Regions from separate parts of the Arthrobacter sp. Hb9-2 genome, predicted to be linked through region 1. Evidence: predicted binding sites of a transcription regulator. Region 1 holds the regulator's gene; the other holds the start of a gene.
What was found. The regulator Rex, encoded in region 1, represses fermentation and respiration genes when NADH is low (regulators of the CRP and FNR family bind a similar motif). The targets are predictions, from matches to a motif close to CTTGTGAANNNNTTCACAAG.
Positions count from the first base shown of each region.

Region 2: AC5RV1_RS18635 (glyceraldehyde-3-phosphate dehydrogenase) is a predicted target of Rex. The motif match lies at 2,804-2,823, and genes of this name have one in related genera.

Region 1 covers NZ_JBNHGJ010000011.1:31,310-38,233, forward strand. Annotated here, with positions in the region: gene AC5RV1_RS08470 (3-deoxy-7-phosphoheptulonate synthase) at 1-173, shown strand, start outside; gene AC5RV1_RS08475 (helix-turn-helix domain-containing protein) at 347-559, shown strand; gene AC5RV1_RS08480 (30S ribosomal protein bS22) at 750-848, shown strand; gene AC5RV1_RS08485 (HAD family hydrolase) at 954-1,772, opposite strand; gene AC5RV1_RS08490 (glutaredoxin family protein) at 1,850-2,104, shown strand; gene AC5RV1_RS08495 (redox-sensing transcriptional repressor Rex) at 2,209-2,913, shown strand; gene AC5RV1_RS08500 (hypothetical protein) at 2,967-3,746, opposite strand; gene AC5RV1_RS08505 (hypothetical protein) at 3,910-4,365, opposite strand; gene AC5RV1_RS08510 (YceI family protein) at 4,539-5,087, opposite strand; gene AC5RV1_RS08515 (histidine phosphatase family protein) at 5,290-5,970, shown strand; gene AC5RV1_RS08520 (TlpA family protein disulfide reductase) at 5,973-6,611, shown strand; gene AC5RV1_RS08525 (cytochrome c biogenesis CcdA family protein) at 6,621-6,924, shown strand, end outside.
Region 2 covers NZ_JBNHGJ010000041.1:15,568-22,491, forward strand. Annotated here, with positions in the region: gene AC5RV1_RS18610 (Nif3-like dinuclear metal center hexameric protein) at 1-49, shown strand, start outside; gene AC5RV1_RS18615 (zinc ribbon domain-containing protein) at 160-897, shown strand; gene AC5RV1_RS18620 (YaaA family protein) at 977-1,741, opposite strand; RNA gene rnpB (RNase P RNA component class A) at 1,798-2,190, shown strand; gene AC5RV1_RS18630 (TspO/MBR family protein) at 2,235-2,777, shown strand; gene AC5RV1_RS18635 (glyceraldehyde-3-phosphate dehydrogenase) at 3,039-4,517, shown strand; gene AC5RV1_RS18640 (hypothetical protein) at 4,593-4,802, shown strand; gene AC5RV1_RS18645 (HNH endonuclease family protein) at 4,915-5,712, shown strand; gene def (peptide deformylase) at 5,773-6,345, opposite strand; tRNA gene AC5RV1_RS18655 (tRNA-His) at 6,445-6,517, opposite strand; gene orn (oligoribonuclease) at 6,647-6,924, opposite strand, start outside.

The DNA of each region.
Region 1 (6,924 bases):
TGCTGGAAAGCTTCCTGGTGGGCGGCGCGCAGAACCTCGATGTTGCCGAGCACGCGGCCGGCCGGTCGGAGCTGGTGTACGGGCAGAGCGTGACCGATGCCTGCATGGACTGGGACGCTTCGGTCTCGGTGCTGGACCAGCTGGCCGCCTCCGCCCGCAAGCGGAGAAGGTAGGCGCCCGCTGCGGAGTGGCGGAGTAAATAGGGGGACAGTACTACTTTCACATTGGCCACACGAACATCTAGAGTATCTAGAAGGTGGTTGGTGGATGGCTCAGCATCGTAACACCGCATTGGCACGTACCTGGGGTCACTGTTGTCCATCCGTCAGCAAAGGAAAATAGGGAAATGTCGGCAGAACAGAACTTCTCCAACGCGAAGTTCCTGACCGTGGCAGAAGTAGCCCAGGTCATGCGCGTCTCCAAAATGACTGTCTACCGGCTGGTCCACTCCGGAGAGATGCCGGCAGTGCGGTTCGGCCGCTCCTACCGGGTACCCGAAGCCGCCGTTGAGCAGTACCTCAAGGGCGCCGTGGTGGACGGCCACACCGAAACCGCCTGAGTCGTTTCGTCGCATTCGCCGTGTTTTCGCCGGTCCCAGCCGGACCGGTCAGAAGCGGCTCCGGATAAGCGGTACCCTGTTAAGGAACGTTTTACGTCATTGTAAGAATCTGTCAGTTGTTCAGTTCGTAGCTCTGTCCACGAACACTTTCCATCAGACAGGTACTGCATCTAGTTTGTAAGGAACTTTCGTGGGTTCAGTTATTAAGAAGCGTCGCAAGCGTATGGCCAAGAAGAAGCACCGCAAGCTGCTTCGCAAGACCCGTCACCAGCGCCGCAACAAGAAGTAGAGATACTTCGAACAGCGTGGAAATGCCCGTCGCCTTCCGAGGTGGCGGGCATTTTGTTTTTGCCCTGCCCGTTATGCCTTGGTGCCCGTTATGCCTTGGTGCCCGTTATGCCCGGGGACCCCGGATGCGGGCGAAGCCTTTCCAGAGTCCGTAGACGGCGCCGCCGGCAGTGGCTGCCTTGAGGCCGAAGGTGGCTGCGCGGCGGCCTGCCCGGAAGTCGTAAACGGGCCAGTTGTTGTCGCGGGCGTGGCGGCGGAGGCGGGCGTCCGGGTTGATGGCCACCGGATGGCCCACCAGGCTAAGCAGCGGGATGTCATTGAAGGAGTCGCTGTAGGCCCAGCAGCGCTTCAGGTCCAGTTCTTCGGCATCCGCCACTGCCTGGACAGCCACAGCTTTCGCGGAGCCGTGCAGGATGTCTCCCACCAGGCGGCCGGTGTACATGCCTTCCGAGATCTCCCCGACCGTCCCCAGGGCTCCCGTGAGTCCCAGCCGGGTGGAGATCACAGTGGCAACTTCTATGGGGGTCGCAGTGACCAGCCACACCCGCCGGCCCACCCGCAGGTGCTGCTCGGCCAAGGCCTTGGCGCCCGGCCAGATCCGTGACGCGATCATCTCGTCGTAGACCTCTTCGCCGAGGGCCTTGACGTCGTCAACCGTGATGCCTGCGGCCAGGGTCAGCGCGGAGTCGCGGACAGCGTGGACGTCGTCCATGTTTTCGCCGCGGGCCACGAACTTGAACTGCTTCCAGGCGAACCCGGCAGCCTGGCCCATGGTGAAGGCTCCGCGCTGGTGCATCTTGCGGGCAACATGGAAGAGGCTGGCGCCGCGCATGAGGGTGTTGTCCACATCGAAGAACGCCGCCTCGCCGGGTTGCGGCGCCGCAACCGGCTTGGTGACTACGGCGACGTACTTCTCCTCGGGCATGGTGTCGAGTCTAGTCAATCCAGTCGGTGGACACTGTCGGCGTCGCGGGGCACAGTCAACGGGGCTACGGTTAAGTCATGGCAACACCGCACGTCGTCCTGATCACCAAAGCTGACTGCCACCTGTGCGAAGAGGCGCGCGACGCCGTCGGCCGGGTTACTGCCTCGCTGGGCCTTGAGTGGACGGAAGAGCTGGTGGACCACCAGCCGGAACTGCGGGACCGCTATGCCGAGGAAATCCCGGTAGTGCTGGTGGACGGCGTGCAGCGCGACTTCTGGAAGATCGATGAGATCCGGCTGGAACGCGTGCTTCAGCGGGCCATGGCAGAGTAGGGGAGCAGCACCGGTGACCGCGCGTGCTTTGTGGCCGGCTGCTTTGTTGGCATCGGCCGGAGGGCTCTAGAGTGGAGTCACAACGCGATGCGAGGGAGGGGCTGGTGGCTTCGCTGGATTCAACTCCCCAGGCTGTCCCGGATCTTCCGGGTACCACTGGCACGCCAGCCAAACAGATTCCGCCCGCAGCGGTGGCCCGGCTGACGCTCTATCTGCGTGCCCTGAACACCCTGCTTGCCGAGGGAGTGGAGCGCGTTTCCTCCGAATCCCTGGCCGAAGCCTCAGGCGTCAGTTCCGCCACACTGCGCAAGGACCTGTCCCACGTGGGCTCCTACGGTACCCGCGGTGTTGGCTACGAGGTGCAGTACTTGAGCCGCCACATCGCGGCGGCACTCGGACTGACGCACGACTGGAAGGTCGCCATCGTCGGCGCAGGCAACCTTGGCAAGGCCCTGGCACGTTACGGCGGATTCGAATCCCGCGGGTTCGACGTCGTGGCCATTTTCGACGCCGACCAGATGGTGGTGGGCAACGAGGTGGGGTGGCTGCGCGTCAGCGACGTAGCCGACCTGGAAACCGTGCTGCACCGGACCGGAGCGAACATGGTGGTGCTGGCGCTGCCGGCGGCCGTGGCACAGGATGTCTGCGACCGCGTGGTGGCCGCCGGCGTCCGCAGCGTCCTGAGCTTCGCCCCCGTGATGCTCCAGGTGCCGGAGGGGGTCAACCTCCGCAAGGTGGACATGGCCACCGAACTGCAGATCCTGGCCTACCACGCACAACGGGCGCAGGCCCCGGGGCAGACCGCCTAGATTTCTCAGGCGGTTCCGGGGCCCACGCCCGCAGGTGTGGGAAGTGCGTAAACCTACCGGCCGTAGGGGTTGCCCAAGCCGCCACCGTAAGGGTTGGCGAAGGGCTGCTGCTTCCGGAAGTACGGGGCAGCCGCCGGCAGGTACAGCAGGACGATGGCGGCGATCCCCAGAAGGGTGCCGATGGTTCCAATGCTGGGAGGACCGAAGAGGCTGAAGATGGACAGTGCAGCGAACACCGTACCCAGGATGCGCGCCCAGTTCTTGCCCTTGCGGACAAAGAAGGCCACCAGCAGGTAGAGCCCTGCGCCGAGGATGGCGAAGACCACCAGGGTGCCGGCGATGACGCCCTTGATGTCCTCGTAGGTGACGCCCGCTCCGCTGCCCTCCATCTGCTGCTCAAAGGTCTGGCGGAATACCGGGTCGTCCAGCTGGGTGAGCCCGGTGAGCATGGAGATGACGAAGATGGCGGCCGAGGCGATCAGCAGCCAGAACGAGATGTTGACCAGCTGCGGCACCCCGTTGCTGCCTGTGGGCTGCGGCTGCTCCGAAGGGTACTGCGCGTACGGGGACTGCCCGTAAGGCTGCTGACCGTACGGCTGCTGGCCAAAGCCCGGAGCCTGCGGCGGGTTCTGGCCATACTGTGGAGTGTTTTGCCCGTACTGCGGGGCGCCGGACTGGCCGTACTGGGGAGCGTTCTGTCCGTACTGCGGCGGGTTCTGGCCGTACTGGGGAGCGTTCTGTCCGTACTGCGGGGCGTTTTCCCCGTAGCGCGGCTGCTGGTTGCCCTGCTCGGGATCGTTGGGCACGGGAGGCGGGACGGGAGGATTACTCATGAGCTGTCCTTTGGCATGTCGGGTTCTGGTAGGCTGCCGGGTTTCGGTCCTGTGCCCTACCCCCAGCATGGCTTAAGTCCACCGTACCCCCGGACTGGCGGCAGATGGGTCATTCCAGGGAGGTATTCCGCCCCCTGCTCGGCAGTTGCCCTGCGATGCCTTGCTAACCCTTGTTCCCCCGCGCTGCAAACCATGCCTGCGAGTTCGGCAGCCAGAGCAGGACCGTTGCTGCGAGGCTGATCAGGAAGCCCGCCCAGTTGCCGCCCTGGCCAACACGCATGGCCAGGTTGATCAGGGCGAGGACCAGGGTGACGCCCGTCAGGACTGTGAGGGCCAGCCGGGCCCACTGCTTCCCCTCTTTCATCTTGAGGGCAAAGACGATCTGCGCGGCTCCCACGGCCGCCGCCAGCAGCATCAGCAACAGAACCAGCGCGGCCGCAGCGGGCGCCGCCGCGAAAAGCACCAGCGAGGCAAGCATGCCCAGCAGTCCGCCCAGGAGGCCGAGGATGCCGCCCAGGAACCAGATCCAGAACGAGACCTTGACCTCAGTGGGAAGTCCCGCCACCGAGAACATGCCGGCAAATCCGTTGCGGGGCCCCGTGCTGTCAAAGTTGCTCATGGCCATCACTGTAGCCCCGCCCCGGCGGCGGCACGGCGAGGCCCGGTGCGCAGGGACTGCCCCTGCGCACCGGGCCACGGTTTCACTGCGCAGGCCGGACGGCGAAAGCCATCAATGACAGAACCCCGGCACCGGCGCGAAGGCCGGTGCCGGGGTTCCGGCGGAAAGGATGACTAGGCTGCGGGAGCGATGAAGGCGAGCTCGAGGTTGATGGCAACCTTGTCGCTCACCAGGACGCCGCCGGTCTCGAGGACAGCGTTCCAGGTCAGGCCGAAGTCCTTGCGGCTGATGGTGGTTTCAGCGGAAACACCGGCGCGGGTGTTGCCGAATGGGTCCACGGCCACACCATTGAACTCGGTTTCCAGGGTGACCGGGCGGGTGACACCCTTAATGGTCAGGTCGCCGGTCAGCTCGTAGCTGTTGCCCTTGGCCACCAGGCCGTTGGAGACGAAGGACATCTCGGGGAACTTCTCCACGTCGAAGAAGTCTTCACCCTTGACGTGGCCGTCGCGGTTGGCGTCGCCCGAGTCGAAGCTGGCGGTGTTGATGGTGGCGTTGATCCGGGATTCCGCCACGTCCTCGCTCAGTTCCAGGGTTGCTGCTGCTTCCTTGAACTGGCCGCGGACCTTGCTGATGCCTGCGTGGCGGACGGTGAAGCCGATCTCGCTGTGGGAGTTGTCGAGGGTCCAGGTGCCGGTGGTGACGTCTGCGGGAAGTGCCATGATGTTGCTCCTTTGGGGTGTTACCTGTTGACGGTCTTGCTGTTGAACCTTCATCGGTTGAAGTCTCAACTAACTGCTGCATCTACTATAAACATGCATATGCATCTTTTGTTCCCGACTCCGGAACATTTCTTCATAAATTTCAGTTCTACTGGATGTAGAAGATTTCGGATCGAACGCCATCTTTGAGAAACTGGTAAACATGCCCCAAGCCACTGTCCACCTGCTCCGCCACGGCGAGGTCCATAATCCTGACGGCGTTTTGTACGGAAGGCTGCCCGAATTCCACCTCTCCGAGCTTGGGCTGGAGATGGCACGCACCCTCGCTGAGCACTTCCGGCAGCGCTCCGAAAACGGGGCCCGTATCACGTACCTGGCCGCCTCGCCGCTGGACCGCGCGCAGGAAACTGCACGGCCGACGTCGGACGCCCTGCATCTGCCCATCCACACGGAGGAGCGGATCATCGAGGCGGAAAACTACTTCGAGGGCATGAAGGTCAGCAAGGCGGAACTGCGCAGGCCCAAGCACTGGCCGCGGCTGGTCAACCCCCTCCGGCCCTCCTGGGGCGAGCCGTACAAGCAGCAGGCGGCAAGGGTTATGGCAGCGGCACAGGAGGCACGCCTCCGCGCTATCGAGCTCGCCGACGGCGACTTCGGAACAGAGGGGCCCGAAGCGATCATGGTCAGCCACCAGCTTCCCATCTGGGCCACCCGCTTGAGCGCGGAAGGCAAGCCCCTGTGGCACGACCCGCGAAAGCGTGAGTGCACACTCACCTCCATCACGTCGCTGATGTTCGACGACGACGGCACCCTGGTGCGCGTCGCGTACAGCGAACCCGCGGCGTCCCTTCTTCCCGGTGCAGCCAGCACCCCTGGAGCCTAGAAGTGACTGACAGTTCTATCCAAAAGGGCAGGCCCGGCCTGCCCATCAGCTCCCGCCGCAGCGTCCTTGCTGCCGGCGGCCTGGCGCTGACCGCGATCACCCTGGGCCTTTCGGCATGTGCCCAGGAAGATGCCCTTGCGGAACAGGCAAGGGCCGGGGACAACAAGAACTATGTGGCCGGCGACGGCTCCGTCACGGAGTTCGCGGCGGGCGACCGGAAGTCCGCGCTCCAGATCAACGGCACGCTGTTCAACGGAACCACGGTTGCGCCGGCTGACCTCCAGGGCAAGGTCACCGTCCTGAACTTCTGGTTCGCGGCCTGCGCCCCGTGCCGGGTTGAGGCGCCCATCCTCGAAGAGCTCCACCAGGAATTCAAGCCCCAGGGCGTACAGTTCTACGGCGTCAACCTGCGGGACGAGAAGGCCACCGCGGAAGCCTTCGATAAGTCCTTCAACCTGACCTACCCCAGCTTCGACGACAAGGACGGCGGCGTCCTGCTGGCAGTCTCCGGCCTGGTTCCGCCAGGCGCAGTCCCCACGACCCTCGTGCTGGACAAGCAGGGGCGCGTGGCCTCCCGCGTCCTCGGCGAGATCCAGAAGGGCACCCTGAAAGCCCTCGTCGCTGCCGCCGTGGCAGAGTAGCGCAGACCCGTGAACAGCCCCTTCGCCGAAGCCATCCTCAACGGCTCGCTCCTCCTCGCCATTCCGGTGGCGCTGCTGGCCGGACTGGTCTCCTTCCTGTCCCCGTGCGTCCTTCCGCTGGTTCCCGGCTACCTGGGATACGTCACGGGGTTGTCAGGGGTAGACCTGCAGAAGCAGAAGCGCGGCCGGATGCTGCTGGGCATAGGGCTGTTCGTGCTGGGCTTCTCCGTGATTTTCGTCCTCCTCGGCGGTGCGTTCGGCCAGCTGGGCAGCCTGATCGCCGGGCCGCAGAATGCCTGGATCACACAGGTCC
Region 2 (6,924 bases), on a different contig from region 1:
CAGCACCACCAACAGCGATCCGTGGGACTTCATCCTGACTCCGGGCTAAGCCTGGCGTGCGGGTTCGTCGCGAGGCAGGGGAGCAGGGCAGGCGCTAGAGTCTAGGAAGCGCCGTTCAGGTGCCCGGCTCCGGCCGGAAGTAATTAAGCGGAGGTAAAAGTGGCGAAGGCAGCACCGGCGGAACAGTTGAAGTTGCTTGAGCTGCAGGGACTGGACGCCAGGCTGAAGTCGCTCGCCAACCGCCGCCGCTCGCTGGAGAACGATCCCAGGATCAAGGATCTCGAAGCTGCCTTGTCCGTCGCCAATGGTGAGTTGGGCGCCGCGAAGGTGGCCGTCCACGATGCCGAAGCCGAACTGAAGCGCGCCGAGGCGGACGTGGAGCAGGTTGCCTCCCGGATCGAACGGGATGAGGCAAGGCTCAACAGCGGAACCGGGCTGTCCAAGGACCTGGTCGCCTTGCAGAAGGACATCGCTTCCCTGAACAAGCGGCGCTCGGACCTGGAAGACGTGGAACTCGAGGTCATGGAACGGCTCGATACGCTCCGGGCCAGGCAGGCCAAGCAGCAGGGGATCGTGGACGACATCCAGGGATCCTTCGGCAGCATCCGGGAGGAGCTGGACGCAGCCCTCGCCGAAGTTGAGGCAGAAGCCAGTGGGCTCCGGAGCCAGCGTGCAGAGTTTGCCGCCGCCCTCGACGCCGGAATGCTGGCCGTGTACGAAAAGACCCTGGCGAAGCGCGGGGTGGGCGCCGCGAGGCTGTTCCACGGAACGTCCGAGGCGTCGGGAATGAAGTTGAGCCCCGGCGACCTCGCCGAGATCAAGGCTGCGTCCGCGGACGACATCGTGTTTTGCCCGGACTCCGGCGCCATCCTGGTGCGCTCGGAGGAGTGGGCGTGACCTAACTGGGTAGCGTTAAGTGTCGTTTTGACGGGTCTTAGCGACACTTAGCGCTACTTGGTTGGGGGCTGGCGGGAAATCAGCCCGGCAGGATGATGTTCAGCGCGTGTGGCTTCCGTGCCGAACCCTCCACGAGTTCGGCCTCCCACTTTTCGCGGCTGGCCTTCAGCAGCTGCTCGGGCGACTCCGGTGTCTTTCCCCTCCGGGCCAGGAGATGCCGTGCCAGCTCACCGCGGGTGTGCTTTGCAAAGTGGCTGACGACCTTCCGGACGCCGTTGACTTCGGTGAAGACGTTGACGGTAACTGTTTGGGTGGCCGGCGGAGCCCACGCTGCCGCGTAGGTGCTGGACCGGCAGTCCACCAGCAGGTGCCCTGAAACGGCCCCGGCCAGCGCATCGGCGAGTTGCGGTTTCCAGAATGAGGCGAGGCGTCCGACGTCGGGCAGCGCCGTTCCCATGGATAGCCGGTAGGCAGGCACATTGTCGCCGAAGCGGATGGCGCCCCAGAGCGCCGAAATGACGAGTACCGACTCGTCCGCCTTGCGGCGTTGGCCGGCAGTAAGTGTTTTGTAGCCCAGTGCGTCGTACAGCACACCTGAGTAAATCTGGTGCGCCGGAGCCGCCGGTTCAGCATGCAGCCGGGTGTTGCGTTCGACGTCGTCCTTCAGCGATGCCCCGACCCCCAGCAAGGCGAGGGCGTCCTCGTGCGCGCTCACCGTCCCCAGCGCGTCCAGCACCTTGGCACGGTAGGAATTCAGCTGCGGGAAGCTCAGGGCGGGCCAGTCGACGGCGGATCCACGGACCGCGGGTGTCTTGCCTTCAGAGGGGGGAAGCAGAATCAGCACCGTCCGATCCTACCGGCGGCGGGAAAGCGGCACGGCGCCGGTAGACTGGATCTGGATGGGTTGACCAGGCGGCCGCGCGTCACGCAAGTGGCTCGAGGAACGTCCGGGCTCCGCAGAGCAGGGTGGTGGGTAACGCCCACTCGGGGTAACCCGCAGGCCAGTGCCACAGAAAACAGACCGCCTGGGTCGCGCCGGTTTTGAAAGCGGCACGAAACAGGTAAGGGTGAAACGGTGGTGTAAGAGACCACCAGCTTCCCGGGTGACCGGGAAGGCTAGGTAAACCCCACCCGGAGCAAGGCCAGACAGGGCACGTTTGAGGGCTGCTCGCCCGAGTGTCCGGGTAGGCCGCTGGAGGGCGCCGGCAACGGCGTTCGTAGATGGATGGCCGCTACTCCCGCACCGGCAACGGGGCGGGAGCACAGAACCCGGCGTATCGGTCAACCCATCCACTCAACCGGTTTGACCTTGGAAGCTCTGTTGGGGATGCTAAACCGTGCCCTCTAATACTGATGGACAACCCGGGACGGGAACGGCCCCGCCGCCGGTCCGTTCCCCGGGCAGGCAAGTTGTTGCGCTGCTTGGCTTCCTTGCCCTTTCGTATGCCGTCTGCATGCTCGCCTCCATCCCGATCATCCTCAATTCCAACGGCTGGTTTGCGGACTCGGTCAAGGCCCCCTGGATGCCGGCGGGATGGATGTTCCGCGCCGCCTGGCTTTCGCTGTATGCCGGAATCGCCGTGGCCGCCTGGCTGGTCTGGCGGAGGGGAGCCCTGGTCCGGCCGGTCGCACGCTTGTATGGTCTGCAACTGTTGCTCAACCTGGCCTGGCCCATAATCTTCTTTGGCATGTACCCCATGCTCGGCGCAGCGGCTTTATGGATCGCCCTCGCGGTGATCGGCGCATTGGCTGTTGTCCTGGTCCTCCTCATCCTGCGGTTCGGGCCCGTCAGCACGGCGGCCGGGCTGCTGGTTTTGCCCTACTTCTCCTGGGTGGTTTTCTCCGCGAGCCTCAACCTCTACTCCGCCATCCACAACTGAAGCCCTACCAGAGCGGCCGGAATCCTGGTGTGAGTGATTTCACGCGGCTCGAGCCACCCCCGGGCAGTCCGCCAAATTAGAATGGATAGCGGACGCAGGAGTTCTTCCGCCGGAATTGCGTTCGCACCCGGCGGTTTTCTTTTGCACACGATCCAGGCACCTGGGGGACAAACCCCGCAGGTGCCGGTGCCCCTGGACATCATCAGGTGGCCGACATCCGTGTACGAGGACGTACGCGGCTGAACCGAGGAAGGTATTTCTGTGAGCCAGACGTCTGATTCTTGTCTTGATACGTGGATGGGCCGGGAGGCCCTCGCCGAGGCCATGATTCCGGTTATCGGCCGGCTGTACCGCGAAAACAATGTGGTGACCAGCATCCACGGCCGGAGCCTGATCAACAAGTCCACCATGAACATCCTCAAGGCGCACCGCTTCGCGCGCAGGATGAGCAAGGATGAGCTGCTGCTGGAGGAGACCGCTCCGCTCCTGAACACCCTGGCGGGGCTGGAGCTCGGTGCGGCCGCGATCGACATCGCCCGGCTGAACCAGAAGTTCAAGGAAGAGGGCGGCGACGCCACCCTGGAGGAGTTCCTCCGCGAGGAACTCGCCGAGATCGTGGGCAAGCGCGGCGGCGACGACCGCACCAGCACCGACGTCGTGCTGTACGGCTTTGGCCGCATCGGCCGGCTCCTGGCCCGCCTCCTGATCGAAAAGGCAGGTGGCGGCCACGGCCTGCGGCTGCGCGCCATCGTTGTCCGCAGGGGCTCCGATAACGACCTGTCCAAGCGCGCCAGCCTGCTGCGCCGCGACTCGGTGCACGGCTCCTTCGAGGGCACCATCCGCGTTGACGAGGCAGCCAACACCATCACCGCCAACGGTGTCCAGGTGCAGGTTATTTACTCGGACAACCCCGCCACCATCGACTACACCGCCTACGGCATCAACAACGCGCTGGTGGTGGACAACACCGGCCGCTGGCGCGACGCCGAAGGCCTGTCCCAGCACCTGCAGAGCAAGGGTGTGGCACGGGTGCTGCTGACCGCCCCGGGCAAGGGCGAGCTAAAGAACATCGTGCACGGCATCAACCACCGCAGCATCGAGGACACCGACCAGATCGTGTCCGCGGCCTCCTGCACCACCAACGCCATCACACCCGTCCTGAAGGCCATCAACGACAAGTTCGGGGTAGTCCACGGCCATGTCGAGACGGTCCACTCGTTCACGAACGACCAGAACCTGATTGACAACTTCCACAAGGGCGACCGCCGCGGCCGTTCGGCAGCGCTGAACATGGTGATCACCGAAACGGGAGCAGCCAAAGCAGTGGCAAAGGCCCTGCCCGAACTTCTGGGCAAGCTCACCGGCAGCTCCATCCGCGTCCCCACCCCGGACGTCTCCCTGGCCATCCTGAACCTGAGCCTGGAAAACGGGACCACCAAGGATGAGGTCAACGAGTACCTGCGGGAGATGTCCCTGCACTCGGACCTGCGCAAGCAGATCGACTACATCGATTCCCCCGAGGTGGTTTCCACGGACTTCGTCGGTTCCCGCCGTGCAGGCATCGTTGACGGACTCGCCACGATCTCGAACGAAAAGAACCTGGTGCTCTACGTCTGGTACGACAACGAGTTCGGTTACAGCTGCCAGGTTGTCCGCGTCATGGAGGAGATGGCCGGTGTGAACCCGCCATCCTTCCCCGCCAAGGAATCGGCCGCAGCCCTGGCCGCAATTTCCGTCTGATCCAGCCCTCCGGGCAATCTCGATTTCCCGGCTGATTCGCTGGAATCAGCCGGGAAACGGGACCACACTTGTGCCATGGATAAAGATTCGACGCTCCAGCATGAAACTACCCTGGAACACGCACTCGATGTGGCAAAGGCCAATCACAAAGAGGCCGTCCGCCTGCTTGAAGGCGCCCGCGCCGGCCACGCAGCGGGCGACGTCAGCGAGGACCGGGTGCGGCAGCTTGAGGGACTCCTGGCCATCGCCGAGGAGGACCTTCGACGGGTGATGCGGGAGCAGTAGCTCCATCAGTCTGACCCTCACCCGCCCTCCACAGTGTGGATATCGGCAGGGATGATGCTCGGCTGTCCTACGCTCTTCTGGTGCATCAACAAACCGGAAGGGCAGGAACCCCATGACCGTGAGCTGGTCCGCCTACCGCCGTGCCCGGCGCCGTTCCCGGCAGGCGTGGGGAGTGCTCGCAGTTGCTGCCGTCTCGGCGCTGGGGGCTTTGTTCTGGTTCTTCACCGCTGGCCAGTTTGCCGTAACGGAGCCCGCCGCTTCCGGGCCCACAGAAGCTCCCGTCTTTGACCCCGGCTGGATGAAGCCGGTTGTGCCGGTCCATCCGGTGCCCCCGGGAACAGCCCTCTCGGTACTGGACGGACTTGTCGTGAAGGGACGCGCGGGGAAGGACAACTACAGCAGGGAGGCGTTCGGCCAGGCCTGGCAGGATGTTGACCGCAACGGCTGCGATACCCGCAACGACATCCTGCGGCGTGACCTTACGGACGTGGTCTTCATGGAAGGGTCCACGTGCCGCGTGGCCGCCGGGACCATCCATGAACCCTACCTCGGACGGTTTGTGGACTTCCGCCGGGGCTCAGAAAGCAGCCGGGCAGTCCAAATAGACCATGTCGTTGCCCTGGGTGACGCATGGCAGAAGGGCGCGCAACAGCTGACGGCAGGGGAGCGGCAGAGCCTCGCCAACGATCCCCTGAACCTCATCGCAGCGGACGGACCGGCCAACCAGCAGAAGAGTGCCGGCGATGCCGCCACCTGGCTCCCCAGGAACAAGTCGATCCGCTGCCACTATGTAGCCCGCCAGATCTCCGTCAAGGCTGCTTACGGGCTCTGGGTCACGGAGGCAGAAAAGGACGCCATGAAGCGGGTTCTAGGGTCCTGCCCGGACCAGCAGACCGTTTCAGCCCGCTGATCCCTGAACCCGGGCGATCCTGGCGCGTCGAGGCAGCCGGCCATCGTCCCGCTGTCGGGCCTAATGGCCGAAGGGGTCCGGGTCCACGCCGGGCATCCAGGTCAGTCCGGGAACGCCCCACCCGTTTTTCTTGGCCTGCTTCATGGCCTTGCGGGCGTAGCGGTCCATCAGGCGGTTGACGTAGAGCTTGCCGTCAAGGTGGTCGTACTCATGCTGCATCACTCGGGCGAACCAGCCGGTCGCCTCGAACTTGACCGGCTGCCCAAAGCCGTCAAAGCCCTCCACGCGAGCCCACTCGGCGCGCTTCAGCGGGTACTGCCCGCTGGGGAAGGACAGGCAGCCTTCCTCTTCCTCGTCGGGGTCGGGGACAGCCCCGGAAATTTTGGACAGGGTGAGGACCGGGTTTACCAGCACGCCGGTGGGGGGAGCGCCGTCGTCGTTGGCGAATTTGTACACGAAGATCCTCTTGCCCACCCCAACCTGCGGGGCCGCAAGGCCCACGCCGTTGGCTGCATCGTTCGTTTCGAACATGTCCGCGATGAGGGACCGCAGTTCGTCGTCGAAAACTTCCACTTCGGTTGCCCTGCGGTGCAGCACGGGCTCTCCCCAAATGGTGATTGGCAGAACAGTCATCCCTCGGTCCTTCGGCGGTATCTTGTGCAAAAGAAAGGAGGCTGCACCGGATATCCGGTGCAGCCTCCTTTGTGGACGGCTGTAATACCATCCCGTGAGGGTGAGCTACGGGGGTTGAACCCGCGACCTCCTGGACCACAACCAGGCGCTCTGCCAACTGAGCTAAGCCCACCATGCGCCCTGCAGATTTACCGGCGAACCGGCTCTCTTGAAAGGCAACTCAAATAGCTTACCTGCTCTTCAAGGGTGCTTTGTCCACTTTTGCCGATTTCACCGAAATTTCCCGCAAACGTGGTGCAGATTACGCTTCCGGCTGCTGGGTGTCGCCGGCGGCGGAGATGCGCTTCGCGATCCGCTGGGCCGTAGCGCTGTCGGGTCCGGGCGGCGGCACAAACACGGCTTCCCGGTAGTAGCGGAGTTCATCGATCGAATCCTTGATGTCCCCCAGTGCGCGGTGGCCGCCCTTCTTTGCCGGCGACTGGAAGTAGGCCCTGGCGAACCAGCGGCGGGAGAGCTCCTTGATGGTGCTGACGTCGATGACGCGGTAATGCAGGTGCTCCACCACGGAGGGCATGTCCC